One region of the Paenibacillus sp. FSL R7-0302 genome, then DNA from elsewhere that is predicted to be linked to it. Evidence: riboswitches for the same ligand, from Rfam matches in the RefSeq annotation. Region 1 holds a riboswitch; each other region holds the start of a gene.
The links. A riboswitch is a leader RNA that binds a small molecule or an ion and turns the genes downstream of it on or off. The one in region 1 is predicted to bind cyclic di-GMP.
Positions count from the first base shown of each region.

Region 1 (8,108 bases):
GAGATCATGACCTTCGCTACTATAATTTTCGCTCCCCATCACAGCCCAGCCTTACGATGTGCGGATTTGCCTACACACCAGCCTCACTGCTTAGACGGACATCCATCAGTCCGCGTCACTACCCTCCTGCGTCACCCCATCGCTCATAGCGGATTACGGTGGTACAGTAATTTCAAACTGTTGTCCTTCGACTACGCCTGTCGGCCTCGCCTTAGGTCCCGACTTACCCTGAGCGGACGAGCCTTCCTCAGGAAACCTTGGGCTTTCGGCGGATCAGATTCTCACTGATCTTTTCGTTACTCATACCGGCATTCTCACTTGTATGCTGTCCAGCGCTCCTTACGGTACACCTTCAACCTACATACAACGCTCCCCTACCCCAGGATCGACTTCACTCCAGCTTCGAAGTTCGTGTCTATCCCCTGGAGTCATTTAGCCAACCATCCTTTCAGATGATTTATTGGCATTCATGATTCTGGATAAACACGCCTCAAAGGCGCAGTGAAGTCGATCCTAGCCATAGCTTCGGTGGTGTGTTTAGCCCCGTTACATTTTCGGCGCAGAGTCACTCGACCAGTGAGCTATTACGCACTCTTTCAATGGTGGCTGCTTCTAAGCCAACATCCTGGTTGTCTGTGCAACTCCACATCCTTTCCCACTTAACACACACTTGGGGACCTTAGCTGATGGTCTGGGCTGTTTCCCTTTTGACAATGGATCTTAGCACTCACTGTCTGACTCCCGGCAAGAAGTAAATGGCATTCGGAGTTTGACTGAGCTTGGTAACCCTTGCGGGCCCCGCACCCAATCAGTGCTCTACCTCCACCACTCCATTCACCGAGGCTAGCCCTAAAGCTATTTCGGGGAGAACCAGCTATCTCCGAGTTCGATTGGAATTTCTCCGCTACCCCCACCTCATCCCCGCATTTTTCAACATGCGTGGGTTCGGGCCTCCAGTGCGTGTTACCGCACCTTCACCCTGGACAGGGGTAGATCACACGGTTTCGGGTCTACGTCCACATACTCAGTCGCCCTATTCAGACTCGCTTTCGCTGCGGCTCCGGCTTCTCACCTTAACCTTGCATGTTAAACGTAACTCGCCGGTTCATTCTACAAAAGGCACGCCATCACCCATAAAGAGGGCTCTGACTTTTTGTAAGCACACGGTTTCAGGTTCTATTTCACTCCCCTTCCGGGGTGCTTTTCACCTTTCCCTCACGGTACTGTTTCACTATCGGTCGCCAGGTAGTATTTAGCCTTAGCAGATGGTCCTGCTGGATTCATACGGGGTTTCACGTGCCCCGCACTACTCGGGATCCGTCTCGGAGAGAACACAGTTTGGGCTACAGGGCTTTTACCTCTATCGCGGGCCTTTCCAGACCTCTTCACCTACTCTATTCCTTTGTAACTCCATGTGAGACGTCCCACAACCCCAAGAGGCAAGCCTCTTGGTTTAGGCTGTTCCGCGTTCGCTCGCCGCTACTGACGGAATCACTATTGTTTTCTCTTCCTCAGGGTACTTAGATGTTTCAGTTCCCCTGGTCTGCCTCTGCGTATCCTATGTATTCAGATACGAGTAACTGCGAATTACCACAGCTGGGTTTCCCCATTCGGACACCCCCGGATCAAAGCTTGCTTACAGCTCCCCGAGGCAGTTTCGTTGTTCGCCACGTCCTTCGTCGGCTCCTGGCGCCTAGGCATCCTCCGTGTGCTCTTAGTAGCTTAACCAATGTGTTTTCCGTTAGGAAAACCGCTTAGCATCGCCATTAATTCAAAACTTGTTTGCACAAGTTCAGCTTAAAGGAATGTTCTAAAACGCAAATTCGTTTCGGTATCCAGTTTTCAAGGATCAAGGTAAAGATGAGAGCTTAAACTCTCAAAACTGACCAACGAGTGAGTAACAGGCCTAAACCTGAGTTGTGGAAGTAATACTTCCGATTTGAATGTCTTCGTTGCAGAAGACGATTCTCCATAGAAAGGAGGTGATCCAGCCGCACCTTCCGATACGGCTACCTTGTTACGACTTCACCCCAATCATCTACCCCACCTTCGGCGGCTGGCTCCCTTGCGGGTTACCCCACCGACTTCGGGTGTTGTAAACTCTCGTGGTGTGACGGGCGGTGTGTACAAGACCCGGGAACGTATTCACCGCGGCATGCTGATCCGCGATTACTAGCAATTCCGACTTCATGCAGGCGAGTTGCAGCCTGCAATCCGAACTGAGACCGGCTTTGCTGGGATTGGCTCCACCTCGCGGCTTCGCTTCCCGTTGTACCGGCCATTGTAGTACGTGTGTAGCCCAGGTCATAAGGGGCATGATGATTTGACGTCATCCCCACCTTCCTCCGGTTTGTCACCGGCAGTCACTCTAGAGTGCCCAGCTTCACCTGCTGGCAACTAAAGTCAAGGGTTGCGCTCGTTGCGGGACTTAACCCAACATCTCACGACACGAGCTGACGACAACCATGCACCACCTGTCTCAACTTTCCCCGAAGGGCACCTGATGCATCTCTGCTTCGTTAGTTGGATGTCAAGACCTGGTAAGGTTCTTCGCGTTGCTTCGAATTAAACCACATACTCCACTGCTTGTGCGGGTCCCCGTCAATTCCTTTGAGTTTCAGTCTTGCGACCGTACTCCCCAGGCGGAGTGCTTACTGTGTTAACTTCGGCACCAAGGGTATCGAAACCCCTAACACCTAGCACTCATCGTTTACGGCGTGGACTACCAGGGTATCTAATCCTGTTTGCTCCCCACGCTTTCGCGCCTCAGCGTCAGTTACAGCCCAGAAAGTCGCCTTCGCCACTGGTGTTCCTCCACATATCTACGCATTTCACCGCTACACGTGGAATTCCACTTTCCTCTTCTGTACTCAAGTCACCCAGTTTCCAGTGCGACCTCAGGTTGAGCCCAAGGTTTAAACACCAGACTTAAATAACCGCCTGCGCGCGCTTTACGCCCAATAATTCCGGACAACGCTTGCCCCCTACGTATTACCGCGGCTGCTGGCACGTAGTTAGCCGGGGCTTTCTTCTCAGGTACCGTCACTCCGGTAGCAGTTACTCTACCGGACGTTCTTCCCTGGCAACAGAGCTTTACGATCCGAAAACCTTCATCACTCACGCGGCGTTGCTCCGTCAGGCTTGCGCCCATTGCGGAAGATTCCCTACTGCTGCCTCCCGTAGGAGTCTGGGCCGTGTCTCAGTCCCAGTGTGGCCGTTCACCCTCTCAGGTCGGCTACGCATCGTCGCCTTGGTGGGCCGTTACCCCACCAACTAGCTAATGCGCCGCAGGCCCATCCCCAAGCAGCAGATTGCTCCGCCTTTCATTCTCTCCTCAGGAGAAGAAAGAAATTATCCGGTATTAGCTACCGTTTCCGGTAGTTATCCCAGGCTTGAGGGCAGGTTGCCTACGTGTTACTCACCCGTCCGCCGCTAAGTCTGAAAGGAAGCAAGCTTCCTCTCAAACTCCGCTCGACTTGCATGTATTAGGCACGCCGCCAGCGTTCGTCCTGAGCCAGGATCAAACTCTCCAAATTGGTATTTAGAAAGAGCGATTGCTCATTTTGAAACATCTGACGAGAATTTACATTCTCTAATTTTGGATCTCACCGAAGTGATTTCCCACTCACTCGTTGTTCAGTTTTCAAAGATCAAGCTCGTTGTCAGCGGCGATGTTATCGTCACCAGCAACTCTTATAATATATCACGTTCATCTGAGCAATGCAAGCTTTATTTTTGAAATCACTTATTTAAGTAATCTCTCATTTCCCTTGCCGCTCCAACAACGCTTATTTATAATAACCTATCCTTCTATTAAAAAGCAACCTTTATATAAATAAAAATAACCCGCTTAATCATTAAGCGGGTTAGTCTCAGATAATGCTATAGTTCACAGCTATTCTTAGTAGAATTTCGCTGCAGTATATTTGCTTGCTGATTTGACCAGTTCTGTTGTTGCTGTTTTCTTGCCCAGACCTGCATCCACTGTAGTATCAATCGTCACCCATTTGCCGTTCAGGAACACTTCGTTCCAGGCATGGTATGAAGTTACATAGCTTGTATTCCCCATAACCAACTTGGTTGGAATTCCTTCACTGCGGAGCATAGTAGCGAACAAGGAAGCGTAATCGTAGCAGATCCCTTTGTTGGTAGCCAGTGTGTTGTCGTTGTTCGGAATATAATCCGTGCTTACACTGTTGGCCAGAGAGTAGTCATATTTCACGTTAGCTACGATGTAATTGTAGATAGCCTTAACTTTGTCTGCATCTGTGGTCAGACCCTTTGTAAGCTGTGCTGCCTTTTGGACGGATTTATCGGAAGAACTCCACTTCACATTCTGTACAGAGCTCAAATATACGGCATTCACATTGCTCATGGAGAGAGATACAGTCTCGGAAGATAGTACTTTATATTTGTTGCCGGTAGTATTCTCAAGAACGGAGACCTTGTAAGAGCCATTACCTTGTTGCAGCGGGAACGTCTCGGTCGGTTTGGAAGTGTATAAGTTGTAAGTATAGCTGTTATTGTCCTTGGTAATCATGAGCTTCATCTTCTTGTCCTTAGGAACATCGTAAGAAACCCCGATAATCCCTTGATCAAGTTGTCCAACATTTAACCAGCTTGAATCTGCATTTGCTGCTTGAGCAGTGCCTGTCTGCACGGAAGTGACGATCACAAAAAGTGTAATCAGCATTAAATAAAACTTCTTCATGGATAAAACCCCTTTCGGTAGCTGGCTGCCATTCTTACGGGAAGGCCCTTTAGCTTTGCGTCCCTACCTTTCGATAGGTTTGCCGTTATCGTATAAGCTTTATCTGTCCAATCTACTACCACATAATGACAGATTCAGAATGAAAACAAACAAAAAAAGCCTCTTCATTCGGTAACTGGCTGCCATCCATGACGGGAAGGCCCTGTAGCTTTGCGTCCCTACCTTTCGATAGGTTTGCCGTTTATCGTGTATTAGCTTTCATAGTTATATCTTACCATATCTATATCTATTAGCAAGACCCAATTGCTAGATTTCACCACAAATATACTAAAATTTTATGTTTTTTCGACCTTTATCGCCTTGTCCTGATAGAATCAGGTCAGCTTCGCGTGAATGATAAGTCTGTGGGTAGGGTTGACTAGCGGATCACAGGTAATAAGGGTCAAAATCTTATCATCATCCTTTCCCTTCAGTACCGAAATATCGGTAGGCTCTACAATAGATACATCATATACAACATATTTGTATTCCTGTCCGCTTGTAATAACAGTAATGGTATCCCCTTTACCAACCTCATCCAATCTGTTGAACAGCCGCCCTGCCGTTCTTGACCGATGCGCAGCAATCGCTGCATTGCCTACCGCGCCAATCGGAGCTGTCTCCTTCATATGCGCCGCTGCATGCTTCATATTGGTCTTGGTGGCGCCCTCCAGTACAGGCAGCTTCAGATCGATTTTATCGATTTCAATAATAGCGGTGATCTTGCCTCCCACTTCAATCTCGGGCGCTGTAGTGGGCACCGGCTCTTCCGCACCAGACTCTTCCGCCAGCAGCTGGGTGACTTCCGCATAAGGCTTGCTCAGATCCTGGCTGGCAGGAGCCGTAGCCGAAGGAACGATTTCACTATAGGCCTGTTCAGCCTCTTCCAGCAGCTTCTGCTGCTGACGGTCCTCGTACCATTCGCTTCCTTTGGGGTAGAGCATAATCAGGACCCCGGCAAGTATAATCAAATAGGATAACTTCCGCATGACAATCGCCTCCGCAATATAGAATAAGTGCTGCCTCCGCAGAATACGGGGAAGATATACGCTCTATCTCTTTAGAATACCCACTTCCGGCTTCCAAAGAAATTAATGATTACTGTAATAAAGGTAACCAGCACCTTGGCCATCAGCACCTGGACTCCCAGCCGGTCAGTCAGCAGATGAATCAGCAGCACCGAAATGCCCAGCACCAGCAGATTCAGCACAATAAATCTCACCAGCTGCATCCGGTCAAAGCCGCTATTGCCTCCTCTGTCCCGGCCCTTGAAGGTCACCTTCTTATTCCAGACAAAGCTGTTGGCCGTCCCGGCGCTGTAGGAAATAATCTGTGCAGGGGTGTTGAGCATCCCCAGGGAATGCAGCAGGGTAAATACCGCAAAATCAATGAACGTGTTAAGCAGGCCCACCGCATTGAATTTCAGAAACTGGATCATGCCTGCGCTCCAGGCCTTATTTTGCATAGTCGCTTTCCTTCCGCGTGTCTTCGGTCTCGGCATCCGGATAGCCCCGTGTCTCGCTTACGATATAGAGCGGTCTGTCCTTCGATTCATCATAGATCCGTCCGATGTATTCCCCGATGACGCCCAGCAGCATCAGCACAATGCCGTTAAACAGCAGGTTCACCCCGACAATGGATGCCCAGCCCGGCACAGTCCAAGAGGTGAAGACTTTCTGGAATAAGACCAGAAACAGGTAGATGAAGCTGGAGAAGGACAGGAAGAATCCGATATACGAGGCGATTTTGAGCGGCTTGTGCGAGAAGGAGGTGATTCCGTCGAGCGCAAAGCGGATCATTTTCTTCAGCGGATATTTCGTCTCCCCGGCGAAGCGTTCCTCCCGCACATATTCCACCATGGTCTGCCGGAAGCCGACCCAGCTTACCAGCCCCCGCACATAACGGTTCTTCTCCTTCAGGCCGCGCAGCACATCGCAGACCTTACGGTCGATCAGCCGGAAGTCCCCGGTGTCCGTGGGAATCTCCACACTGGTCATGCTGCTGAGCAGACGGTAAAAGATTTTGGCTGTCACCTTCTTGAAGAAGGTCTCTCCGTGGCGCTTCAGCCGCTTGGCATAGACTACCTCATAGCCTTCCTTCCACTTGGCGATCATCTGCAGGATGACCTCCGGCGGGTCCTGGAGATCTGCGTCAATGACCACAACAGCCTGGCCTTCAGCATAATCCATACCCGCCGTAATCGCCACCTGATGGCCGAAGTTACGGGAGAAGTCAATCAGCTTGACATGCTCATCCGTATTGCTGATGCCGCGCATAATCTCAGCCGTACGGTCCCGGCTGCCGTCATTGACGAATACTAACTCATAGGAATCGCCGCAACCATCCATTACTTTTTTGAGCCGCTCGTACGTTACCTGAATGACTTCCTCCTCATTATACATGGGCACAATTACACTATATCTGGCCTTCACAAGGGTTCCTCCTAAATTTATTGTAAGCCACAGCTTCCTTGATGCGCTTCATCAACATCAGCTTTGAGCAGCTATGCGGCTCTTACAGCTCCCCTCCTAGAATACCCAGGAAGGGAACCAGCGAAGTACATGAATGATATAACTGCTGTTCACCTGCATGCCGGACAATACCGGATAGAACATTACAAACAGGATGGCGGCGGCCGCAACATAGGCGTACCGCAGATATTTGGCACCCCGGAAACTTCCGTCAAGCAGCTTCAGAATGTACACAATGGATAGAATCATAAACGGCACCATCGCAAAGTAATGGTACAGGAACGTCTCACGCGGCACAAGCATCCACGGAACATATTGTGAGAAGAAGCCGATCCAGATCATATACAGGCTCTTGTCCCGGCGCTTCAGGGTGAACCATACAGCAGCGAGCATCGTGAAGATTCCTGTCCACCAGATCAGCGGATTGCCCATCGTTACTATGCTGCTCGCCTTGCCTGCCGGCAAGCCTTCACCGCCGCTGAAGAACCACACCGGACGCTTCATGAACGGCCACTCCCACCAGGAGGAGGCGAACGGATGTGTAGCTACAAGCTGGCTGTGATAGTTGTACATATTCTTCTGGGCATCAATCAGCCCCTTAACGGTGAAGCCCTCTGCCGACGCAGATAGTGAAGGAATGAAGGACAGGCTGTATATGATTCCCGGAATGATGACGAAGAATCCGATGCAGCTGGCCAGCGTGATGATCGTGTTCTTCCAGAAGGACTGATCTGCAGTCCGGCAGGCGGCTTTGAGCTCCTGACCGCTCAGCTTGCCATCAGCCAGCAGGCGTCCGGCAGCCTTATACTCCCGGTAGCGGTCCAGCAGCGACAGCACCAGCATAATAGCAAGTCCCGCGCCGCCGTAAATCACGATCCACTTCGAAG
Region 1 covers NZ_JBBOWB010000001.1:5,950,175-5,958,282, forward strand. The annotation lists rRNA gene MKY96_RS25630 (23S ribosomal RNA) at 1-1,728, opposite strand, end outside; rRNA gene MKY96_RS25635 (16S ribosomal RNA) at 1,976-3,536, opposite strand; gene MKY96_RS25640 (transglutaminase-like domain-containing protein) at 3,902-4,711, opposite strand; cyclic di-GMP riboswitch class I at 4,725-4,805, opposite strand; cyclic di-GMP riboswitch class I at 4,879-4,960, opposite strand; gene MKY96_RS25645 (class D sortase) at 5,086-5,739, opposite strand; gene MKY96_RS25650 (GtrA family protein) at 5,811-6,215, opposite strand; gene MKY96_RS25655 (glycosyltransferase family 2 protein) at 6,205-7,182, opposite strand; gene MKY96_RS25660 (glycosyltransferase family 39 protein) at 7,279-8,108, opposite strand, start outside.

Region 2 (8,108 bases), on a different contig from region 1:
GGAGGATAAAGCGTTACCGGATCTTATCCCCTGGCTGCAAATCCTGCAAGCGAAGGTGCTCTCCTCTCATGAGGTTGAGCTCATCGTTTCTGCTAACCATTCACCAGTCGCTACCTTACAACTTCATTTGAAGCTGGATGAACAGCTGGATGCCAAGGATACCGTATCAGCGGTTAATGCGTTGGTGTTGGCTCATGACAAAGCATTGGTATGATTACATTCACTAACCGGCTTGGTGGCATCTCCCTGGTCGTTAGTACACCAGGATTGGGACTGGAAGGCCAGGAAGATAGCCACCCATCTGTGTTCATTCTCGAAATGAATAAGGACTCCGCCGTCTTGCCATGTGCCATTTTCTCTGGCGTACCCGCCCGCATTGCCTTGGTTCATATGAATATTATGGACGCCCTGCCCAGGGGAGAAGCCGAAGTATTTATCGGGCTTATCCTCTTCGGGTCCCCAAGGCTCGCCGAATACGTACAGGGTTGCATCCTGTTCCTGTGCCTCCTTGAGATAAGAGGTGATTTTATCATACAGATTGTTGTGCGGATCATTGTCTTCCTTGTCATCCTGGTTCGTATTAGGCAGAGCTACCATCTTACTGGGAATCACCAGGTTTCCCCTGATATAATCAAGGGCAAGGCTCCGGTTATGCCCGGTGATCTTCGTGAAGCCTGATTCAAGCGCGAGCCAACGGGCCGTTTCTTCCGCTTTGAAATCTTCGCCCACATAGTAAAGCACCTGATTTGCAGTGTCCTCCGGTAAATGTTCCGCTTTAGCGCTTGATCTGATATTGATAGCCACCCTGTACTTTTTATGAATAACACCTTCAACCTCAACCAGTACCTGGATATGATTATTTTTGACACCTAGCTTATATATGATATTCTCATTGGATAATTTGCATTTTAATACCCCGTACCCTTGATCTAATCCGTTACCCATAGTCCGTCAGTCCCCCTTCTTAGCTATTATTGTTTCCCGTAGAAGGCCATAGTAATTCTGAGTAAAAAGGTGTTCATCAGAGGAGGCAAGCTACATTATGAAATGCCTGACCATCCGCCAGCCGTGGGCAACATTAATTGCGCTGGGAGAAAAACAAATCGAAACCCGTACCTGGCGGACCGCCCACCGGGGAGAGTTAGCCATCCATGCCGGGATGCAGGTGAATAAGGCGATCTGCCGGACGGAGCCGTATCAGTCGTTGCTGGCACGTTACGGCTACACTGCGGACAACCTGCCAACCGGCAAGATCATTGCAGTCAGCCGCATTGCGGATTGCTGTGAGGTGACGCCGGAGCTTGCGCAGCAAGGCTGGCCGGGCGGCAATGAATATGTATTCGGCAATTATGCCGAAGGAAGGTATGCCTGGAAGCTGGAGGAGGTTGTTCCGCTGGTACATCCCATACCTGCTAAGGGACGTCTGGGTTTCTGGGAATATCCTGTGCTGGAAGAGGAATTGTGAATTTCTTGACGGCAATGTGAAGAAAAATTGCTCCAGATTGGCTGTCAGCTGGTATAATTGGGATATTCGGCGGGAAATCTTCCTATATATAAGGATAGTTGTGCTCTGAGGCGGTCTACCGCTGGAGAGGGGCAGGAATGCCGGGAAGGAGCGTATGCATAATAGATGGGAAGCCTTCTAATTGCATGGCTTTGTATGCTTTGTTTGTTTCTTGCGTTCAGGGATCAGGTAAGCCGGAGAATCCTGTACCCGGTAGCTGTGGTGGTGATATGCGGCACGCTCGGGTATTGGACGTTGTTAATGTAACCGCATCCGGGTGAACATTTCATGCAGAAGTCTGCCGCTTGCGGCAGGCTTCTTTGGTTAGCCCTGCTCCATCTTCTCCATACCCAGGTATCTGCGCATATGCAGAGTGGCCTGGGCTGCAATCACATCATCCAGCAGCAGCATCCGCTCGTGATAACCCCTGCAGACGAATTTGGCTTCAACACCCGCCTCCAGCCGCTGCTGCTCATAGACCTTCAGACCACGGGCGTGCATCCCGGCACGGACCTCCCGCAGATCAGCAGAAGCGGCATGGACGGCCGACTGGATTACCTCCAGATAAGGCGCAGGCGTGCGCAGCTCTGAGGCTATAGCAGAAGCATCCCGCTCGAAGGCGGATAGAATAAGCGGCAGCAAAATATAGGATTTGACCAGCAGGTTATCCTGGCTCTCTGCTCTTTGCATCCTTCTCAACCCCTCGAAGAGAACGTATATTCGCATTGTAACTCATCCTTCAAAAAATAATCAATGGGTTTTATAAATTAACTCAAATAATGTGATATATTTCACAAAAAAATAAGATGAATTATTTTATATTAAAATTGAAATATTAAAGATTAAGGATTGAAAAATAAATCAGCTCAAAGGAGAATGGCAATGAGTCATGAAGGAAGTCTCCGCCGTGGTTTGGTATTCGGGATCATTCTAAGTGTTCCGCTCTGGGTATCGATGATTGGCTGGGTTCAGCTGTTCGGGTCTGCCTAGGCGACATTTTATTCAAAATATATGAAGTCTATTAGCAGGTGTCGTCCCTATGGGCGGCACTTTTTTTCTGAGCTGAGCTGCCTGTAAATAGGTAAAATTGCATTGAACAGGAGCAGACAATGAGTTCGAGGGGCCTGAGGGCTATAAAATAGGACAAATGAATCAAATTTAAATAATATAAATTGATATTATTATAGGGAAGAGAGACAAACGGCTACAGCCAATCTTCTGATTTCTCGACTTTTTTCGTCAATAAATAAAAAGAGACTCGCCCCTTAACCCTTATGGTACAAGGGATCAATGAGGAACCATCGAAAAATATAATTTCAAAAAATATACTGGGAATGGATTGACAATAGGATGGGGGAGCGGATAAACTGAAATTAGTACAAAAGTAACAAATGTCATAGACTCAACGATGAATTTACATAAGTTACTCCCAATTTCATACCGAAATCATGTACAAACGCAAACCGGATCGAAAGAACGGGACGCAAAGTCAGGAATCTACTGTCTCTAAAGTTGAGACTAGGGTCGTCCGGCCGCCGTGAAGCTAACCCTTCTTGGCGGTCTTTTTGTTGTTATAGTCGCGTGACAGATTCATAGAATAGTAACTAGGAGGTGTGGACTATTGAAAAAAGGAGTACGTAAAACAGCCGCCATCCTTATGGCAGGCTTATTGACCGTATCCAGTGCTTTTACGTGGGGCACGGATGTCAGAGCAGCTTCAGGGGTTCCTTATACGCCAACACCGGTTTTGGGGGTCGCAGGGAATTTTAATGCTTTTATTCTTGGGGATTTCACACAAGGCGGTGATCAGATTGAAGGCCGTCTGGCAGCGGCGGGGAACATTACCCTCACCGGAGGTTACGGAGTAGCCAGGGCATACAGGAATGCTTCGCCTACGGATGTGCTGGTTGCGGGCAAGAATTTTGAACATTCGGGTAGCGGAGAAATTTACGGAAATGTGGTATACGGGGACAGCATTACAGTCAATGAGCCCCAGGTTAAAATTATAGGTGCTAAGAGGAAAGAGAAGCCGATTGATTTTGCAGCCGAGCAGCAGGCTCTGATCTCCCGTTCCACAGAGTATGGTGCCTTGGCTGACACGAATGAGATCGGCAATAACAATTATGGACAGCTCAAGATAAGTGCACCGGATCGTTTCAATGTAGTTCATTTGGATGCCTCGACACTGGCGAAGACCAACTATATCGAATTCAACATTGCACAGAACGCTACGCTGATTATTAATATAAGCGGGCCTACAGTCAATGTGCCGAGCTTTTCAATGAATAACGGCAGAGCCAGTCAAGTATTGTTCAACTTTTACGAAGCTTCTGAGGTGAATATCGCTAATACCTCCTTCTATGGCAGCATTCTCGCACCCAGAGCGGATGTTCATTATGCCCGAGCAGAGCTGTACGGAACCCTGATTGCAAAATCTTTTAGCGGCGGGGTAGAGATGCACCTGGGATTGTACGAGGGAGAGGGGCCGCCGCCGAGTCCGACGCCGACCGCAACACCGACACCTAGTCCGACACCAACGGTAACGCCAACACCGACGGTAAAACCAACACCAACGGTAACGCCGACACCGACTGTGACACCAACACCAACGGTAACGCCAACGCCGACTGTGACACCAACACCAACGGTAACGCCAACGCCGACTGTGACACCAACACCAACGGTAACGCCAACGCCGACAGTGAAACCAACACCAACGGTAACACCAACACCTACAGTGAAACCAACACCGACGGTAACACCAACGCCGACGGTAAAACCAACACCAACGGTAACGCCTACACCTACAGTGAAACCTACACCCACAGTAAAACCTAGCCCGACACCTGTGTGCACCCCAACTCCAAAGCCAACGCCGACCGTGAAGCCGACGCCAACACCGACCGTGAAGCCGACGCCAACACCGACCGTGAAGCCGACGCCAACACCGACCGTGAAGCCGACGCCAACGCCGACCGTGAAGCCGACGCCAACACCGACCGTGAAGCCGACGCCAACGCCGACCGTGAAGCCGACGCCAACGCCGACCGTGAAGCCGACACCAACGCCAACTGTGAAGCCAACGCCAACACCGACCGTGAAGCCGACGCCAACACCGACCGTGAAGCCAACACCAACGCCGACAGCGGTACCGACACCGACACCAACGCCAACGGCAGTACCGACACCGACGCCGACAGCAGAGCCAACACCGACACCAACGCCAACAGTAGTACCGACACCAACGCCAACGGTAGAACCGACACCAACGCCAACGGCAGAGCCAACACCGACGCCGACAGCAGTACCGACACCAACGCCAACGGCAGAGCCAACACCGACACCGACGGTAGAGCCGACACCGACACCAACGCCAACGGCAGTACCGACACCAACGCCAACAGCAGTACCGACACCAACACCAACGGCAGTACCGACACCAACACCAACGGCAGTACCGACACCAACACCAACGGCAGAACCGACACCAACGCCAACAGCGGTACCGACACCAACGCCAACAGCGGTGCCTACGCCAACACCAACGGCAGAACCGACACCAACGCCAACGGCAGAGCCGACACCAACGCCAACGGCAGAGCCGACACCAACGCCAACGGCAGAGCCGACACCAACGCCAACGGCAGAGCCAACACCAACGCCAACGGTAGAACCGACACCGACACCAACGGTAGAGCCAACGCCAACACCAACGGCAGAGCCAACACCAACACCAACACCGACACCAACACCGACACCGACACCAACACCGACACCGACACCAACGCCGACGCCGACACCAACACCGACGCCGACACCAACGCCGACGCCGACACCAACGCCAACGGCAGAGCCAACACCGACGCCGACAGCGGTGCCTACGCCAACGCCAACGGTAGAACCGACACCAACGCCAACGGTAGAGCCGACACCAACGCCGACGGTAGAACCGACACCAACGCCAACGGCAGAGCCGACACCAACGCCAACGGTAGAACCGACACCAACGCCAACGGCAGAGCCAACATCAACACCGACGGTAGAGCCGACACCAACGCCAACGGCAGAGCCAACACCAACACCAACACCAACACCAACACCGACACCAACACCAACACCAACACCGACACCAACACCAACACCGACACCAACGCCGACACCGACACCGACACCGACACCAACGCCGACGCCGACACCAACACCGACGCCGACACCAACGCCGACACCAGATCCAACACCAGTAACAACGCCAGCGCCAACATCGCCGCCGTTCAGTTTCCCTCCAGTGCCTACGCCGACTCCGATTATCGGATTTATCGTGAGCAATGATGTGGCTGTGATTGATGATCCGCTGCCGCTTGGGCCTGTAGCAACTCCGATAGCTACAACAGTACCGGCATCAACGCCGACACCGGCTATTGCGGTTGCGCCAATAGCAGCAACACCGGAGCCAACGCCTTCAGCAGAACCGGCACCCGATGTAGTCCTTATTGATGATGAAGTTCCTCTAGGCGGTGTGCCTGTGGATGGAACCTTGCCGAAGACGGGCGAATCCAGTCCGGCGCCTTATTATTTTGCCGGTTTGGCACTCGCTGGTCTGGGCTTGATTCTTAGAAGAACCACCAGAAACAGCAAACGTAAATGAGTGACCGGAACTGAGATTTATATAAACAAACAATGATCCTGTGATTTGACAAGGGCTGCTTTCGGAGAAGACGTTCTCCTGGAAGTAGCTCTTTTTTCGTTGGAAATAAGTGCCCGGATACAGAATGTATGCGAAAAACAACATACAATGTGCCGGTGAGAGAGTCAGCGGACCAAATGTATGCGGAAAACAGCATACAATGTGCCGGTGAGAGGGTCAGCGGACCAAATGTATGCGAAAAACAGCATACAATGTGCCGATGAGAGAGTCAGCGGACCAAATGTATGTGGAAAACAGCATACATGCATGCAATCTGCTGCGGGAAGGCGAGTGTGCTAAATAGAGTCCACCTGCTTGTTCCAAGAGTCTTGCAGAGTACAATGGATTTGAAGTTTGTGAAGAGAAAGAAATTCATGCTGAATCTCTTACCGTAGCCCCAGCCGTATTTTTAGTTGGCCGTACTCCCATGCTATACTAGGCTCAAATTAATATGGTTGCTTACTGAAGGAGGAACGTTGATGTGGATGATATACCTGCTTGTGGTGCTGATCGTGGTGGCCGGAGGGGTGGGGTATGCCGGATTCTATTTTTATGGAGTAGCCATTAAGCGGGCCCCTAAGGAATTCCTGGCCAAGACCCCAGACCTTAAGATTGATCCGCCGCCGGTGGCCGGAGCCTCGTGGGGAGAAGGAGCGGAGTGGGTGTCCCGGCAGACCTTCCGTGAGGTAGAACTGGTGTCTGAGGATGGGCTCAAGCTGCAAGGCTATTATCTGGCGTCAGCGCGTGCTGCGGGACGGACGGTCATTGTTGCCCACGGTTATTCCGGGAAGGCCAAGGATATGGGAGCGACCGCCAAGAACTATTATGAGAACCTGGGTTATAATGTGCTGTTACCTGATGCCAGGGGACACGGGAAAAGTGAAGGAGATTATATCGGCTTTGGCTGGCCGGAGCGCCGGGATTATCTGAAATGGATCGGATTCGTTCTGCAGGAGAACGGCCCGGACGCGCAGATCGTGCTGCATGGCGTATCGATGGGCGGAGCCACAGTGCTGATGACGTCCGGCGAGGAGCTTCCTCCGCAGGTCAAGGCGATTGTCGCCGATTGCGGCTACACCTCGGTCAAGGCACAGCTGTCCTATCAGCTGAAGCGGATGTATCGTCTGCCCAGCTTCCCGTTTGTGCCGGTGGCCAGCCTGGTGACCCGGATGAAGGCCGGTTATTCCTTCGGGGAGGCGTCTGCGCTGAAGCAGGTTCGCAAGGCCAAGGTGCCAATTCTGTTCATCCACGGGGATGCGGATAAGTTCGTGCCTTATGCGATGATGAATGAGCTGTATGAGGCCTGTAAGAGTCCGAAGGAGAAGCTGGTGGTGCATGGAGCGGGGCATGGTCTTGCCTATGATACGGATAAAAACACATACATCCGCACAGTAGGCGAATTCGTGGAACGCTATGTACACAGCCCTGCTGCCGCTGAATCTGTCCGGTAAAAGTCCATAGAACGTAGACGCGCCCGATATCCGCTGACAGCGGTTATCGGGCGCTAATTATGTTCCACACATGGGGCCTTTCCCTGAAGAACAGAGAAGCAGCGGGCCATGTCTTATCGGTATATTAATCCCCCGCCGTCTGTGAGCAAGACGGGTGTCGTTATTCCTTGTTATTTCCAGCAGCCGTGTGGCGAGAATAATCCTTCCAATACGACAAAAGCCCTACCTCTCTTTTGTCCTTGCGGCTCCGTGGCCGCGCCAGTGTGAATCGGAATGCTATGTTCGAATTTAATCTCATAAAAGGGATAAGTACTGCAAGAAAACGTAAGATATTGTGTCCAAACCGCCGATAATATAGAGAAGTGATTCATCGGCCTGACATCTTCTTGATGGGGATAAACATACTCGAAAACAAATATTATTTTATTATAGCACGGGGATTATAAATACGCAAGAGTATATTGGGCTG
Region 2 covers NZ_JBBOWB010000002.1:161,674-169,781, reverse strand. The annotation lists gene MKY96_RS26430 (hypothetical protein) at 1-214, shown strand, start outside; gene MKY96_RS26425 (YukJ family protein) at 193-945, opposite strand; gene MKY96_RS26420 (ASCH domain-containing protein) at 1,043-1,465, shown strand; gene MKY96_RS26415 (hypothetical protein) at 1,829-2,194, opposite strand; cyclic di-GMP riboswitch class I at 2,952-3,044, shown strand; gene MKY96_RS26410 (choice-of-anchor A family protein) at 3,126-6,149, shown strand; gene MKY96_RS26405 (alpha/beta hydrolase) at 6,674-7,639, shown strand.
Region 2: it holds a riboswitch for cyclic di-GMP, as region 1 does, so the genes downstream of both, MKY96_RS26410 (choice-of-anchor A family protein) here and MKY96_RS25640 (transglutaminase-like domain-containing protein) in region 1, are expected to answer to the same signal.

Region 3 (8,108 bases), 460 kb from region 1:
CGAAATGAGAGGGATAAATCCCATTGAATGCGCTGAAAGTGGGCTAAATGAGTAAATGAAGAGCACAAGTGCACCTGAATCCCGGTAAAGATGGCTAAATGAGTAAATGAAGAGCACAAGTACACCTGAATCCCGGGAAAGTTGGCTAAATGAGTAAATGAAGAGCACAAGTGCACCTGAATCCCGGGAAAGTTGGCTAAATAAGTAAATGAAGAGCACAAGTGCACCTGAATCCCGGGAAAGTTGGCTAAATGAGTAAATGAAGAGCATAAGTGCCCCTGATTTCCCGGATACGAGCCAAATGGAGCAACTGAGCAGCACTAGTGCTTAGTACTTAACTAACTAGCTTTGCCGCCGCGAACTTGTGCGCAAGCCCTTGGCACAAGAGTCCTGAATTCCGGTCTTGAATCCCGATCTTGAATTCCATTGTCTTGGATTCTGTTGCCCTATACTCTTGTTCTCTCCAGCCGCTAACTCAGCGGCGACGCCTTGGAACAAGCGGCACTTAAGAGTCTTTGAGCTTTTGAATCTTTCTCCGCCGCAACAGTAGGCGGCAACCAGGGATTCACTGTCGTGAAGGCAGGCTGCCGGCAACCAGGATTTCAACTGCTGCTGCCGCAAGTATAGCGCGGCAGCCCGGCCCCCTTGCCGCTACAACAAGCCGGCAATATCGGATCTTTAGCCGGGAGCTTCGCCTGCGGGCGAAGCGGATATAATAAAATCACAAGCCTGTTATGAAATGGAGCGGAGGGGAATTTTGGAGCTGTAGGAGCGTTAGCGTCCGCCTTTGTATTTGGATTTCTACCGCGAGAAGCGGTTTTAATCAAGAAATCCAAATACAACAGCGGCCGTAAGCCCAAAATTCCTTGCAGCGGCCCTCATAACAGGCGGTTTTTAACCACACAGACGCAACAAGAAATACCCAATAACAATACGATATGGAGGGTTCACTATGAAACTAGTACTTCTATCAGGCGGCTCCGGCAAGCGGCTCTGGCCGTTGTCCAATGATTCACGCTCCAAGCAATTTCTGAAGGTACTGGCAAGTCCGGCAGGTGAACCGGAATCAATGGTACAACGGGTATGGAGACAGCTGGAGGAGAACGGCATGGCCGGGTCCTCTTATCTGGCGACCGGACGCAGCCAGGTGGAGATGATCCAGAGCCAGCTCGGCAGCGGGGTGCCGATCATCGTGGAGCCGGAGCGGCGGGATACCTTCCCGGCTATTGCGCTGACGGCGGCCTACCTGTATTCCATCGCGGGGGTGTCCCCAAGCGAGACCGTGGCGATTCTGCCGGTGGACCCATACGTGGAATCCTCCTTTTTCGAAACGGTGCTGCAACTGGAGAACACCATGCTGGTGAGCGGGGCGAACCTGGCGCTGATGGGCGTAGTTCCCGAGCATGCTTCGGAGAAATACGGCTACATCATTCCAACGGGCGCAGATGCGGGAGCGAATGGTTACCTGCAAGTGAGCCACTTCCAGGAGAAGCCTGACCGTGTGCAGGCCGAGGAGCTGATCAGCCGGGGAGCGCTCTGGAACTGCGGAGTATTCGCCTTCCGTCTGGGCTACCTGCTGGATATCCTGCAGCGCAAAGGGCTGCCGCTGAATTACGAGGAGCTGCAGAAGCAGTATAAGCTGCTGTCCTCCATCAGCTTCGATTACGAAGTGGTAGAGAAAGAAGAGAACATCGTAGTGCAGCCGTACGCCGGATTCTGGAAGGACCTGGGTACCTGGAACACCCTGACCGAGGAAATGACCAGCAACCATGTAGGCAAGGGCTTCATCACCTCTGACTCCGAGGGCACCTGCCTCATTAACGAGCTGGATATTCCAATTACGGTCATCGGGGCGAAGGATCTGATTATCGCCGCCAGCCCGGACGGCATTCTGGTGACACACAAGGCCGAGAGTCCGCGGATCAAGGAAGTGCTGAAGACTTTTGAACAAAGACCGATGTACGAGGAACGCCGCTGGGGACACTACAAGGTGATCGATTATGTGAAATATGATGAAGGCAACGAGGTGCTGACCAAGCGGATTTTCATCAATGAGGGCAAAAATATCAGCTATCAGCTGCATCACAAACGCAGTGAAATCTGGACCTTCGTCAGCGGGGAAGCCAGCATTGTCATCAATGAGAAGATGCATACGGTGAAGGCGGGAGATGTGGTGCGGATACCGGAAGGGACCAAGCATGCCATTCTTGCTCTTACCGATGTGGAGTTCATTGAGGTGCAGACGGGGTCTGAGCTGGTAGAGGAAGACAATATCCGTATTACTCTGGACTGGGAGGATATCGCTCTACATCAGTTCATTTCTTAGGTCTAACTTATCTATTTAACCAATTGTTACAATTTTAAATCAGGTATTGAGAACTATTTTTTAGACAAATTTTGTTTTTACTCTACATTAAATTTGCATATCGACGATACTTACGGTAAGAGGGATTGATCCTTCCAAAACGACAATGGCAAACCTAATCGAAAGATAGGGACGCAAAGCTATAGGGCCTTCGCAAGAGTGGCAGCCTGGCTACCGAAAGGAAGAGAATATTGTGAAAACTTACCGTAAGTCTCGTTTGCTCTGCGCTGTGCTGTCGCTGGCCGTGGTATTGTCTGCTGTACCCGTGGGACTGGGAATCGCCCCGTCCACTGTCAAGGCTGCTTCCTCTACAGGAGCGCCCGTGAACCCTAATGCCTCAGCCGAGGCGGTCAAGCTGCTGAACAATCTGTATGATATCTCGGGAAATGGAATTATTACAGGGCAGCATGACTATTTCGAGAGTCCGGATGAGCTGAGCAACAAGCTGAAGGGAACAAGCGGACAATACGCCGCACTGCATGGTTATGAGCTTGGAGCAATCGGTGGACAGAGTGAGAGCGGAGTCGCTGCACAACGCAAAAATATCGTCTGGAGTGCAACGAACTGGTCCAGAGCGGGCGGCATTGTAGCCATGACCTTCCACCAGAACCTGCCGGGCACCAAGTACGAATGGTCCAATGTGCAAAAGTCAATCAGCCAGGCACAATTCAACAAATACGTAACCCCCGGTACTACAGAGTATAATGCGCTGATCACCGATCTGGATAAAGTAGCTGTCTCTCTGAAAAGCCTGCGGGATGCCAAGGTTCCCATCCTGTGGAGACCTTACCATGAAATGAACGGCGGCTGGTTCTGGTGGGGGAAGAAAGATAATTTCTCAGCTCTATGGAATATTATGTATGACCGTTTCGTAAACGTTCATCAATTAAATAATCTGATTTGGGTATGGAACCCGAATGCGCCGAATGCCAACTCTGATCCCTATGCACGGACTTATCCGGGTGCGGACAGAGTGGATGTGCTGGCAGCGGATATATATAATAACGACTACTCGAATAAATATCATGATGATCTGACCAGCCTGGCTGGCGGCAAACCGATCGGCATCGGCGAGAACGGTGAAATGCCGAATATCTCGAAGCTGAAGCTGACCCAGCAGAATTACGTGTTCATGATGAACTGGGGCAAGATGCTCTATGAGAATAACAGCACGGCTACGATCAAGAATTTCATGAATGACAGCTACACACTGACCCGTGACCAATATAAGGCCTGGACTGCTCCAGTGGCGGCCCCTAAGCCAACCGCAACACCGACGCCTACAGCAACACCAGCGCCTACAGCAACACCAACGCCTATAGTAACACCGACGCCAACGGCAACACCGACGCCAACACCGACGCCAACACCGACGCCAACACCGACAGCAACGCCAACCGTTGCGCCGATTCCGAAGCCGGTCCCAACCTCCGGTGATACGGAGAGCAAGCCTGCCCAGAACGGGTTGCTTGGAGAATACTTCAAGAACATGACACTCTCGGGGACACCGGTTATGGTGCGTAACGATGAGGTCATCAGCTTCAATTGGCGTCAGGGTACTCCTAATGCCGCACTTGGCACAGACTACTTCTCGATCCGGTGGACCGGCCAGATTAAGCCGGCTTACAGCGAGACCTATCAGTTCTATACTACATCGGATGACGGTATCCGCTTATGGGTGAACGGCACAGCAGTCATTGACAGCTGGGTCAAGCAGAGCGGAACTGCCCGCACAGGAAGCATAGCCTTGACTGCCGGGCAACTGTACGATATTAAGGTAGAGTATTATGAGAATGCAGGCGATGCGAATGTCCATCTGATGTGGCAGAGCCCCAGCCAGGTGAAGGGAACCGTACCTGCAAGTGCGCTTTTCTCCAGAGCAGGCAACACATCCATACCTGCTCCGGCTGCAACAGCAGTACCGACAACGGTACCAGCAGCGACAGTAGCGCCAGCACAGACAGCAACGCCGGCACCAGTAACGACACCAATGCCAACACCAGCACCAACACCAACACTGACGCCAGCACCGACACCAACGCCAACACCGGTGCCTACGCCGACAGCGGCTCCCGTTCCTTCTCCTACAGCAACACCGGTGGATCTGCCGGTAGAAGTTCCTGCTGCCAATGGACTGTACGCGGAATACTTCAATAACATGACGCTATCGGGCGAACCCGCTGTAGTGCGTACCGATGCTGTGCTTGATTTCAACTGGCGCCAAGGCTCGCCGGATGCCGCCCTCGGCATAGAGTTCTTCTCTGTCCGCTGGAGCGGGAAGATGAAGCCGCTCTACACGGAGACTTATCAGATCTATACCCATTCCGATGACGGTATCCGCGTACGGGTGAACGGTGAGCTTGTGATTGACAGCTGGGTGAAGCAGAGCGGCACCGAACGCATGGGCAGCATCAGCCTGACCGCAGGCGAGCTGTATGATATTCAGGTAGAGTATTATGAGAATCAAGGGGATGCAAAAGCGCGGCTGATGTGGCAGAGTCCAAGCCAGGCCAAAGGAACCATTCCGGCAAGCGCGCTGTTTCTCCCTTCCGCTTCGTAAGCTCATAAGGTCCGCAGCTGTGTTCAACATTGGCGCTGTTACTGGTTAAGACGTTACAATTATAAATCCTGCAAGCCACTCTTAATGGCCCTGCTTACCAGCAGGGCTACTAAGCTATAGACGACCATCCGGGAAGCGTAACCGCTCCGGGGTCTGCCGAAGCGGTGTGGCTGGAGAAAGGAGATTACATTGAACACTAACCGTAAGTACAGGCTATTTACAACTGTTTTTCCTCTTATCCTTATCCTTTCATTGCTTCCATGGGGGGAAGGGCGCAGTCTTCCGGCAGATGCCAAGGTTACCACACTGGCCGCCCCTGCCGCCGCTCCCATTAAGCCCATTAATCCTTCGGCCTCCAAGGAGGCTTCCGCACTGCTAAGCTATCTCCACGATCTCAGCGGCAAGGGCATGATATCCGGCCAGCATGATTATCTGGAGAGCCCCGATGAATTCAATAATAAGCTCCGCACCACAACCGGCCGCTATGCCGTTCTGCATGGCTATGAGCTGGGAGCCATAGGTAACCAGTCCAAGGCCACCATTGCCAAGCAGCGTCAGGCTGTCGTGGACAGCGCCATCCGGTGGCATAAGGGCGGCGGCATTGTCGCCATGACCTTCCATCAGAATCTGCCGGGAACTGCGCCGGTATGGACCAATGTGCAGAAGCCGCTTAGCCAGAATCAATTCAAGCAGTACGTAACTCCCGGAACGCCGCAGTATAAGGCTCTGATTGCCGAGCTGGATGAAGTGGCCAAGTATCTGGGTGAGCTGCGGGATGCCGGAGTTCCGGTGTTATGGCGGCCCTATCATGAGATGAACGGCGGCTGGTTCTGGTGGGGGCAGAAGGATGACTTTGTGAAGCTCTGGGACCTGGTCTATGACCGCATGGTGAATACGCATAAGCTGAACAATCTGCTGTGGGTGTGGAATCCGAATGCCCCCAACAAGTCGTCTGAGCCGTATGCCGCCTATTTTCCCGGCACCGCCAAGGTGGATATTCTGGCCGCCGACATTTATGACAATGATTTCAAGCAGTCTTATTATGACAGCCTCCTGAAGCTTGCGGACGGCAAACCGATAGGCATCGGGGAGAGCGGAGAGCTGCCAGACCCTGTCATCATGTCTCAAAAACAAAGCAAATGGGTATATACGATGACATGGGGCAAGATGCTGGTGGAGAATAACCCGACCGTGAAAATTCAAAGCTTCATGAACCATAAATATACGGTCTCGCGGGAGGATTACAAGCTCGCAGCGGGTGCCAAAACCCATGCGGCGGCTGTAAGCTCAAGGAACGGCCTGAGAGGCCAGTATTATGGCAATATGGACCTGTCCGGCACACCGCTGCTTACCCGTAACGACAGTACCATTCAGTTCAACTGGCATGGGAATTCACCGGCATCCGGCCTTCCCAAGGATTCATTCTCGGTATGCTGGACCGGGACCCTTAAGCCTCTCTACAGTGAAAAGTATACGTTCACCGCTTCTTCGGATGACGGCATCCGCGTATGGATCGGCGGCAAGCTCCTGATCGACAGCTGGAAGAACCAGAGCAGTGCGAGCAAGGAGGGCAGCATCACGCTCTCTGCGGGTACCCCCTATGCTATCAAGGTAGAGTATTACGAGAACCGCGGGGATGCCAGCGTCAGTCTGATGTGGAGAAGCCAGAGCCAGAAGCAGATGATTATTCCCCAGAGTGCGCTCACGCTGCCTTAAGGAAGCCGCGCAGAGGAAGAAGCGTGACGTTAGCCCGGTGCAGCACAGAATTCCGGAAGAAAGCGAGGACAAGGGAATGAGGACTAGAGTTCAAAAGAAACCCAGTAAATATCTCCACAGGCTACTAAAATTTGCAGCACTGATCATCTTGATTCTGTTGTCCGTCTCTGTCTTCGGAGATTACGGGACCAGGGACGGTGAAGCAGATGTGGATCTGTCTTCATTGTCGGCGGCCAAGGATGCCGGTCCTGAGATGCCGGAAGGAACTGTTCTATGGAAGCTTGGCAAGCATGACGGCTCTGCCGGTGAGTTCAAGGCGGCAGGGTCAAGCGGGGTGAAGAAGTCGCTCAGCATAGCCTCAACCACTGCCAGGTCGGCAGAGCTGAAGTCACTGCCCTCCGGCCTGCACGGGGAGACCAACCCGGAGCTGCGGATTCAGTATGAGCTGGATAAGATCCCGGAGCACGGGGTCTTATTTCGCGTGAGCATTATCGATGCTTACAAATCCGTTCCCCAGATGAGCGTGTTCTCCAACCGTCAGCTCTCAGGCATCATTCAGATCGCCGGGATTGCCGGAACAGGCAGCAAATACGACTTCCGCAAAACCTATGAGCTGTACATTCCCAGAGAACAGCTCATCAGCGGCACCAACGAGCTGACGCTGCGGACGGCCAGGGGAATCTATTCCTCAGAGGCTGAGGATAAGTACAACTGGTGGACATGGGATAATCTGAGTCTGGAGGCGCTGAAGTCTCCGATTAAGGAGCCGATTCACGGCAGCTATACGCTGACGGGGACGGTGGTGAATAACAAGCAGTTTTATTTTGACGAGGGGGCGGTTACGCATCTGCCCTATATTATGAAGTGGCTGGGCGTAGCCTATAGCGGCAATATCATGCGGACCAGCTGTGCCAGCGATGTGGGCCGCTCGTGTGAGAATATGGAGGAGTATTACAAGGTCCTGAAGGATTACAATATGCAGGCCGTAGCGCTCTATCTGTACACAGGCGATATCAAGCTGAAGGCGGACGGATCGCTGCCCGAGGATGCCGAGAAGAAGCTGACGGAATATTTCCAGAAGTACAGCCCGTACTTCCAGTATTACGAGGTGGATAACGAACCGGGTCTGTTCAACCGTTCCAAAGCGGTCAATCTGGCCATAGCCGGGTGGCTGAACAGCAAGGGTAAGACGATCGCACCGCATCTGCAGACGGTTGCACCCGGATGGGCCTACTGGCCGGGCTACAGCGAAGACTCGTGCGGCAATCAAAAGGGGCCGGTGAAGCAGTGCGGAGACCCCGACGGCTGGGAACGCGATCCGAAGCAGCGCGATGAGCTTGAAGCGGTAACGGATCTGACGAATGGCCATTCTTATGGGGATTCCTATATTTTCGGACAGGGCGGGAGCTTCACGGAGAACCTGAAGACCTTCGGGGGCTCGCTAGACGGCCTTAGCAAAAAAATGCT
Region 3 covers NZ_JBBOWB010000001.1:5,492,952-5,501,059, reverse strand. The annotation lists gene MKY96_RS23770 (sugar phosphate nucleotidyltransferase) at 953-2,326, shown strand; cyclic di-GMP riboswitch class I at 2,464-2,544, shown strand; gene MKY96_RS23765 (PA14 domain-containing protein) at 2,559-4,925, shown strand; gene MKY96_RS23760 (glycosyl hydrolase) at 5,115-6,641, shown strand; gene MKY96_RS23755 (discoidin domain-containing protein) at 6,718-8,108, shown strand, end outside.
Region 3: it holds a riboswitch for cyclic di-GMP, as region 1 does, so the genes downstream of both, MKY96_RS23765 (PA14 domain-containing protein) here and MKY96_RS25640 (transglutaminase-like domain-containing protein) in region 1, are expected to answer to the same signal.

Region 4 (8,108 bases), 4.1 Mb from region 1:
ATGAGCTAGTTGCAATCATTGGCGAATATGACGGCTTACTCGTTCGCAGCCAGACTACCGTGACTGACAAAATTATCGCCGCCGGTACTAATCTCAAGGTTATCGGCCGGGCCGGAGTCGGCGTGGACAACATCAAGCTGGAGTCAGCCACGCAGCGCGGTGTAGTCGTTATCAATGCTCCGGACGGCAATACCATTACAACCTGTGAACATGCTTTTGCCATGATGATGGCCTTGGCCCGTCATATTCCTCAAGCCTATGCGAAGACGATTTCCGGCGTATGGGACAGAAAAACCTTCCTCGGCGTAGAGCTGCGCGGCAAGACACTGGGCGTACTCGGCATGGGCCGGATCGGCAGCGAGGTGGCCAAGCGCGCCAAAGCCTTCGGCATGAGCATCCTGGCCTATGACCCGTTCCTGACAGCTGACCGTGCAGAGAAAATGGAAGTGAAGCTGGCTTCGGTAGACGACATTGTGCGCGGTGCAGACTTCATCACCGTTCACACACCGCTCACCCCGGAGACCCGCCACATGATCTCCCGTCCGCAATTCGAAGTGATGAAAAAAGGCATGCGCATCATCAACTGTGCCCGCGGCGGTGTCATCGATGAAATGGCGCTGGTAGAAGCGATTGACAGCGGTATTGTAGCCGGTGCTGCGTTCGACGTCTTCGAGAAGGAGCCGCCTGAAGCAGACCACCCGTTCCTTACACATCCGAAGATTATCGTGACTCCGCATCTGGGTGCTTCGACGATTGAAGCCCAGGAGAACGTAGCCATCGATGTATCCGAGCAGGTCCTCCATATCCTGCGCAACGAACCGTTCATCAACGCGGTGAACATTCCGCCGGTTGCACCTAGCGTGATGAACAAGCTGCAGCCGTACTTCACCCTCGGCGAGAAGCTGGGCAGCTTCGCTACGCAGATTACGGACGGAGCGATCCGCGAGATCCATGTTGAATATGCCGGTGATCTCTCGGATGTGGATACCCAGCCGCTTACCCGCTATGTCGTCAAAGGTGTGCTCACCCGCCACTTTGCCGGAGATGTGAACATCGTCAACTCGATGCATCTGGCGAAGACCCGTGATGTGAACGTAGTGGTGACCAAGGCTTCCAAAACCAAAGGCTTCACCAACCTCATCACGGTAACACTCAAGGCTGAGCATGATGAAGAGCGTCTGGTCGCCGGTACCCTGCTGCAGGGCTATGGCGAACGGATCGTTAAGGTCAACAAGTTCCCGGTCGATATTGCTCCGGAAGGCCATCAGGTTGTGATCTCGCATAATGACAAACCGGGTATCATCGGACTCGTCGGCACCCTGCTTGGCGAGAACGGCGTCAACATCGCATCCATGCAGGTTGGCCGGACTATCATCGGCGGAGCGGCCATCATGCTCCTGACCGTTGATAAGGGTGTACCGAAGGAGGTCCTGGTGAAGCTGGCCGGACTGCCGGAGATCAACACCGCTGAGGAGATCATTCTGCTCTAATTCTTATTTCTTCACAATAAAACACTCTTCGGGAGTGCAGGCCCCAGGCTGCGCACTTCCAAAGAGTGTTTTTTGCGTTATATAAGCGGAAACGGCTTGGCCGTCCTTTTAAAGAACGGTACTGCGGATTAGATGATCATTTGCGCTAATCCGTACTCTTGTCTAATATATACCTTATACATGACAACCATTGACATATATAAACAATACATTCAAGGGAGGTTGCAGAATGAGAGCGGATCGTCTGATCACTATCGTTCAAATCTTACAGAGCCGCGGCAAAATCAGCTCCAAAGAGCTGGCGCAAACGCTGGAGGTATCCGAACGTACAATCTTCCGGGATATGGAGGCACTTAGCTTCTCCGGCATCCCCGTGCTGGCCGAGCGCGGCCGGGAAGGCGGCTGGAGGCTGGCTGAAGGCTACCGGAATTCCCTGACCGGAATGAACACCAAGGAGATTGCCGCACTGCTGGTGCCCGCTGATCCGGCAATTCTGCACGCTCTGGGCATTCAGGAGGAGTTCTCCTCGGCCGCCCGCAAGCTGCAGGCCGTCGCTACTCGGCAGCCAGTCACCCCCTTCAGCTTCCTCAGCCAGCGGATTCACATCGACGGAGCCGGGTGGCATCCCTCCGGGGAGACCTATCCCTGCCTGACCGCTTTGCAGGAAGCCTTATGGGAGAACCGCAAGGTGAGCATCACCTATCTGCGCGGGGAGGACGCCGCCGAGCGGCTGGTTGCACCGCTGGGGCTGGTGGTCAAGCGCGGAGTCTGGTACTTGGTCGCAGGGCATGACTGCGAGCTGCGGACCTACCGGGTCTCCAGAATCACTGAGGCCAAAGTCACAGATGAGCTATTTGAGCTGCCGGAGGATTTCGTCCTGTCTGAGTACTGGGAGACCTCCACCGCCGCATTCAAGTCTGCCTTGCCCAGGTACCCCTCCAGCCTGCTTGTAAGAGAGCAAACGATGAAGGAGCTGCAGAAGGAGCGATACGTCGCCCTGTTGCACCAGGAGCCTTCTGAGGCCCCGGGCTGGATCAGGGCCGAGGTTGAGTTCAACACGCCGGAGTCAGCGTGCCGGATCATCCTGTCCCTGGGTCAGGGCATCAAGGTGACGGCACCGCCTGAGCTTGCGGATACGGTTGCTGCGGCTCTGCGCGAAGCGGCAGCATTATACGATTTTTAATAATAGACCAAATGCACTAGTATCCCCTATAATATTACAATACACATTATTATTTATAGGGGGACTTTACATTATGGACTGGATGAACAAGCTGCCGTTGAAACAAAAAATCGTCACCGGATGTTACCTGGTTGCCGCTTTATTCGCTGTCCCTGTCTTAATCACGCTAATCCTTATGGACAGGCTGCTCATCGGCATTATTCTTGTCGCCGTCCTGGCAGCGCTGACTTACCCGCTTGCACGCTTCATTGAGAGAACGCTTACATCTTCATTTGAGGATATCTCCAATGTGACGCACACGATTGCCAAAGGCGACTTCACCAGCCGTGCCGACGAGAATGGCTCCATGGGCGACATTAGCCGCTCCTTCAACACCATGATTGACAAGCTCAAAAAAATCCTGACCGATGCCTCACAGATTACCCGTCAGGTTATGGACGCCAGCCGCGGGATTGAAGACAAGAATCAGAACCTGAAGTTTGTCATGGCGCAGGTGGCCTCCTCCTCCAATGAATTGGCCCTCGGTGCTAACGAAATCTCGGTGGATATCGCTGATATGACCGAATCGATCAAGGATATCGAAATCAAAGTCTCCAATTATACGAATTCCACCAAGGAAATGAATAGAAGGTCTGTACATACACTGGAATTGGTAGAACAGGGACGGCAATCGGTGGATACCCAAGCCGAAGGTATGCGCAAGAACATCCAGGCTACCCGGAAGGTGGCGGATACCATCGAAGCCCTATCGCATAACGCACGAGGCATTACGATGATTACCAAGACAATTACCGAAATTGCTGAACAGACCAATCTGCTGTCGCTCAATGCTTCTATTGAAGCCGCCCGTGCAGGCGAGCATGGCCGCGGGTTCGCAGTTGTTGCCCAGGAGGTCCGCAAGCTGGCCGAGGAATCCACCGCTTCAACCAAAGAAGTGTTCGGTCTGGTACGCAGCATCGAAGCAGATATCAAGCAGGCCATTGATAACATCGCCATTAACGAAGAGGTAGTCCAGGTGCAGAATGAGATGATTACCGAGACGGCCAACATCTTTGCTCAAATTGTGCATAGTGTCCAATACATAACCGAGCAGATTGCCTCCTTCTCCGCAGAGAGTGACCTTATGCTGGAGAGCGCACTTAAGATCTCCGGAGCGATCGAGAATATTTCAGCTATTACCCAAGAGACCGCCGCAGGGACCGAAGAGGTATCCGCAGCGATGAACGAACAGATTCACGCACTGCAATCCGTGGCTGAGGAGACAGAGAAGATGACCTCTGCAGTCTTCAACCTGCAAAAAACGATTCATATTTTCAAATTTTAACCCCGGCACAAAGAGACACACCTGCGGAATTTTCTGCGGGAGGTGTCTCTTTTTTTGGGCAAAACAAAGATTGTTATGTAATATTCACAAATTGTTGAAATTGTGCATAAGGGTAAAAACCGTGCTTTGCACTTCTTTACTATATTCGTTCTATTGTCATAGCTTGTCTATAAGCTAACCTCTTACATCACCGTTACTTAAGTCCTATCACCGAAATTTGCAATGCTGTATATCTAGTGAATTCTTAATATTTTGCAGTAAATCAGCAATGTAATGAGGCTTTGGGCTTACTTCCCTTATTAATCAACCATTAATCAACCTAAATGGCCATTTGCATTTTAAGACTTTAGTCTTCCAGAGACAACCATTTTCAAAAGTTTGAAAATCCAAATATTTAGCCATTTTTACTCCTGAATATTCGTCAAATTCCGAGTTTCTTCTCACAGGGGTTATTGACAAAAGAGGAGCAAGGAATATATTGTAAAGGAAAATTCTCCACAAATTCATTTATAACCGCATACCGGCAAAATTCACCGAAAGGGAATGACGCAAAGCCATGGATCTACAGTCTCATTTCTGAAGTGGGATCATGACAGCCAGGTTGCTGAAAAACTGTGAACGCCTTAGGTTTCGCGTTTGATTATGGTGATTCGTGCAACAGACCTGTGCTCCAATGCTGAGTACAGGTTTTCTATTGCTGACGTATACAAATAACAACTTGCGGGGTGGATGTTCTGAAGACAGTTGCAGATTATATGGCGGAAGCATTACACAATCTGGGAGTCACTCATTCTTTTGGAATTATAGGCAAGTCTATTTGCCCCATCGCTTTGAAAATGGTTGACTACGGTATAGAGTTCATCCCCGGCCGGCACGAATCCAGCTCCGGCTTCGCCGCCGGCGGTTATGCTCTGAAGACCGGCAGTCTCGGGGTAGCCTTCGGCACCTCCGGTCCGGGCGGAACGAATCTGCTCACCGCAGCAGCGCATGCCAAGGCCAATAATCTTCCCGTCCTCTTCATCACCGGACATCAGTCCATCAAGGAGCTGGGCATTCCCCAATGTCAGGATTCCACTTCCTATCTGGCTGATTTGGCGGATATGTTCCGGCCGGCCACCCTCTTCAGCAAGCTCGTTGAACGCGGCGATCACTTCAGCACGATTTTCAACCATGCCCTATCCATCGCCCTCGGTGACCGGAAAGGTCCGGTCCATCTCTGCATTCCGTTTGATGTGCAGACAGAGCGGCTCGCGGAATGCCGGATTGTTCTGCCGGAACGCGAGGGACTAGTCAGTTATCAGAACTATGACCGGGTCATCTCGGCGATTAATCAATCCGCCAGACCGCTGATCATTGCCGGTAAAGGCGTCAACCGTTCAGGTGCCCATCAGGAACTGGTCCAGCTGGCCGAAACCTTCAACATTCCTATAGTCACCTCTCCAGGCGGCAAAGGCGCCATAGCTTATGATCACCCGCTCTACCACGGTCCTGTCGGCGTCGGCGGCTCTTCGCACGGCGATGAATTGCTGAACAACAGTGATCTATTCATTGTTCTGGGCTCCCGGCTGAGCGACATGACCATCTGCAACCTGAAGCCGGAGAATCATCCGCAGCAGCTGATCCAGTTCGATGTAGATCCAACCTTTGTCGGCAAAATACTGTCCTCATCCACTATCGCTGTCGGCGGGGACTTAAGGGACAACCTGGCACTGTATCTTCAGAAGCTGGACCCCTCTATGGTCACCAGGCATGAAATCACAATCTCCAATGCTTACAATGACGAGCTTCCCGTGCTGGCGGGGCTCTCTCTGGCTTCGGTAATGAGCACGATGAGCGACTTGATTCCTTACAACAGCAGCGTGTTTGTAGATGACGGCAGCCATGGCTTCAATGCTGTGAAATGGTTCAATGTCCGCAGGCCCGGCAGCTTCATATTCGATGCCTACTTTGCCTGTATGGGCAATTCAATTGGCATGTCGATCGGCGCCAAGGCTGCCTCTCCCGGGGAGACTGTCTTCTGTATTACCGGGGACGGCTGTTTTATGATGCTCGGAGCTGAAATAAACACGGCCGTTTGCAAGGACATTCCGGTAATTTTCATCGTGGTGAACAATATGCAGCTGGATATGGCGCTCAAGGGCATGGAGAAAACGACCGGCCGGATTGACGGTACGATCTTCGAGGTTCCGATGGATGCCGTGAAATTCGCCGAATCGCTGGGTGCAGCCGGCTTCCGCTGCGAGACGCAGGAGGAGTTCGCTGCCGCAATCCGCGAAGCTGTGGCCCTTAACAAGGCAGCTGTCATTGAGCTGCTGACTGACCGTGATGAAATGCCTCCTACGGCCCACCGAACGCTGGATCTTACGTAAGGAAGCCATATCCGCACACCTTTTTTTTAACCTACTGTCAGGAGGACATAACGTGAACAAGAGCATGAACAGCGGACTCGATCATTTCACTGATCTCTCAGGAGATTATGGGGCCAAGGCCCTGGCTCCGATCAAAGAGCATTTTCCGGAATTAGCCGAATATATCATGGGCAATGCTTATGGCGATATTTTTCAGCGGACCACGATTGGCTCTGACTGGAAGGAGATTGCAGTGATCTCGTCTCTGATTACGATGGGGCAATATGAACAGCTGGGGGTTCATTATGTAATGGCGCTCCGCGTTGGCATGACCGTCGAGCAGATCAAGGGCGTGCTGCTGCATCTGACCCCTTGCGTCGGTGCCCCCCGGGTGATTTCGGCCTTTAATGTGCTGCTGGATACCCTGGAGGAGATCAAAGAAAAATCTTCATAAATCTACAAATTTCGACTTTTGATTGCACGTTTCAGTATGATCTGGTTATAATGAAGGCAAAATATCCCAAATCGAATTGCGGTTTTGTCGAATAGAGTCGCAGGAATAACGTTTTGGAGGTATTGGAAATTACACTTAGGGAGAGATCAACATGGGACAATTTATTTTGAAGACAGATACTGCGAAGAAAGTAATCAATATTGAGCTGGAGGGAACCTTCTCTAACGAGGACGGGCTCAAATCTATACAGGCTTACCAGCAGACTATTAACCCGATCAGCCCTGCTGAATATGCACTAGAGATCGACTGCCGCAAGCTGAATGTAACCGCTCCTGATGTTGTACCGCTGCTTGAAGGCTGCTTCATCATGTTCAAGGCTGACGGCTTCCAGAAAGTGAGTCTTACCCTGGAAAATAACCCGATCCTCAAAATGCAGCTGGCACGCCTGGGCCGCAAAGCAGGACTTGAGAATCTGGAGATCACTTCAACCGTACAAGCTTAATAAATACAATTTAAACCTAAATCAGCCGCTTGAAACGCACATGTTCATTCATTAAACCGGCTGCTAATGCTGGAAGAGAGTTTTGTAAGAAGCAGATTTGTGAGAAGTATAGCTAACAAAACTTTAGGAGGTCTGTACTATGGCGGGGATTCGCATTAAGGACATTGATATCTACCATCCAGACAAAAGAATCGGCAATGACTTTTTCATACAGCATTTTGACGATAAAGGTATTGATATCCGTGGACTGCTGGCTACTCTGGGCCGTCAAAACCGCTACAGCATCGACAGCCCGGATGAGAACTCCCTGACAATGGCTTTTGAAGCCGCAAGTAATGTTCTGGAGAAGACCGGTCTTACCGGCCCTGACATTGACCTGATCGCTTATGCAAGCCAGACTCCTGAATATATATTTCCTACGAACTCATTGATGATTCACCGCCTGATTAACGGGGCCTCGCATACCATCTGTATTGACAGCAATGCCAACTGTGCCGGAATGACCGCCTCGGTTGAACAGGTCAGCCGCCAGATGATGGCGAACCCGAGAATCCGCCGCGCTCTCGTCATCGGCTCCGATTATGTGGCGCCACATGCGGACAAGAATGATCCGGTATATTACGCGAACTTCGGTGATGCCGCTGCCGCTGTCATTCTGGAGCGCGATGAGCATTCGGTCGGCTTCATTGACTCTATCTACCAGACAGACACCTGTGTGTACGGCAACTCTCTGTTCCCGGCAGAAGGCCTGGCTAAGCTCGGACGCACCGGTGTGGCCGCAGGAGAGTTCAATGTGAAGTTCATTCC
Region 4 covers NZ_JBBOWB010000001.1:1,872,462-1,880,569, reverse strand. The annotation lists gene serA (phosphoglycerate dehydrogenase) at 1-1,490, shown strand, start outside; gene MKY96_RS07945 (helix-turn-helix transcriptional regulator) at 1,720-2,673, shown strand; gene MKY96_RS07940 (methyl-accepting chemotaxis protein) at 2,747-3,997, shown strand; cyclic di-GMP riboswitch class I at 4,510-4,606, shown strand; gene MKY96_RS07935 (thiamine pyrophosphate-binding protein) at 4,753-6,366, shown strand; gene MKY96_RS07930 (carboxymuconolactone decarboxylase family protein) at 6,419-6,799, shown strand; gene MKY96_RS07925 (hypothetical protein) at 6,951-7,301, shown strand; gene MKY96_RS07920 (3-oxoacyl-[acyl-carrier-protein] synthase III C-terminal domain-containing protein) at 7,441-8,108, shown strand, end outside.
Region 4: it holds a riboswitch for cyclic di-GMP, as region 1 does, so the genes downstream of both, MKY96_RS07935 (thiamine pyrophosphate-binding protein) here and MKY96_RS25640 (transglutaminase-like domain-containing protein) in region 1, are expected to answer to the same signal.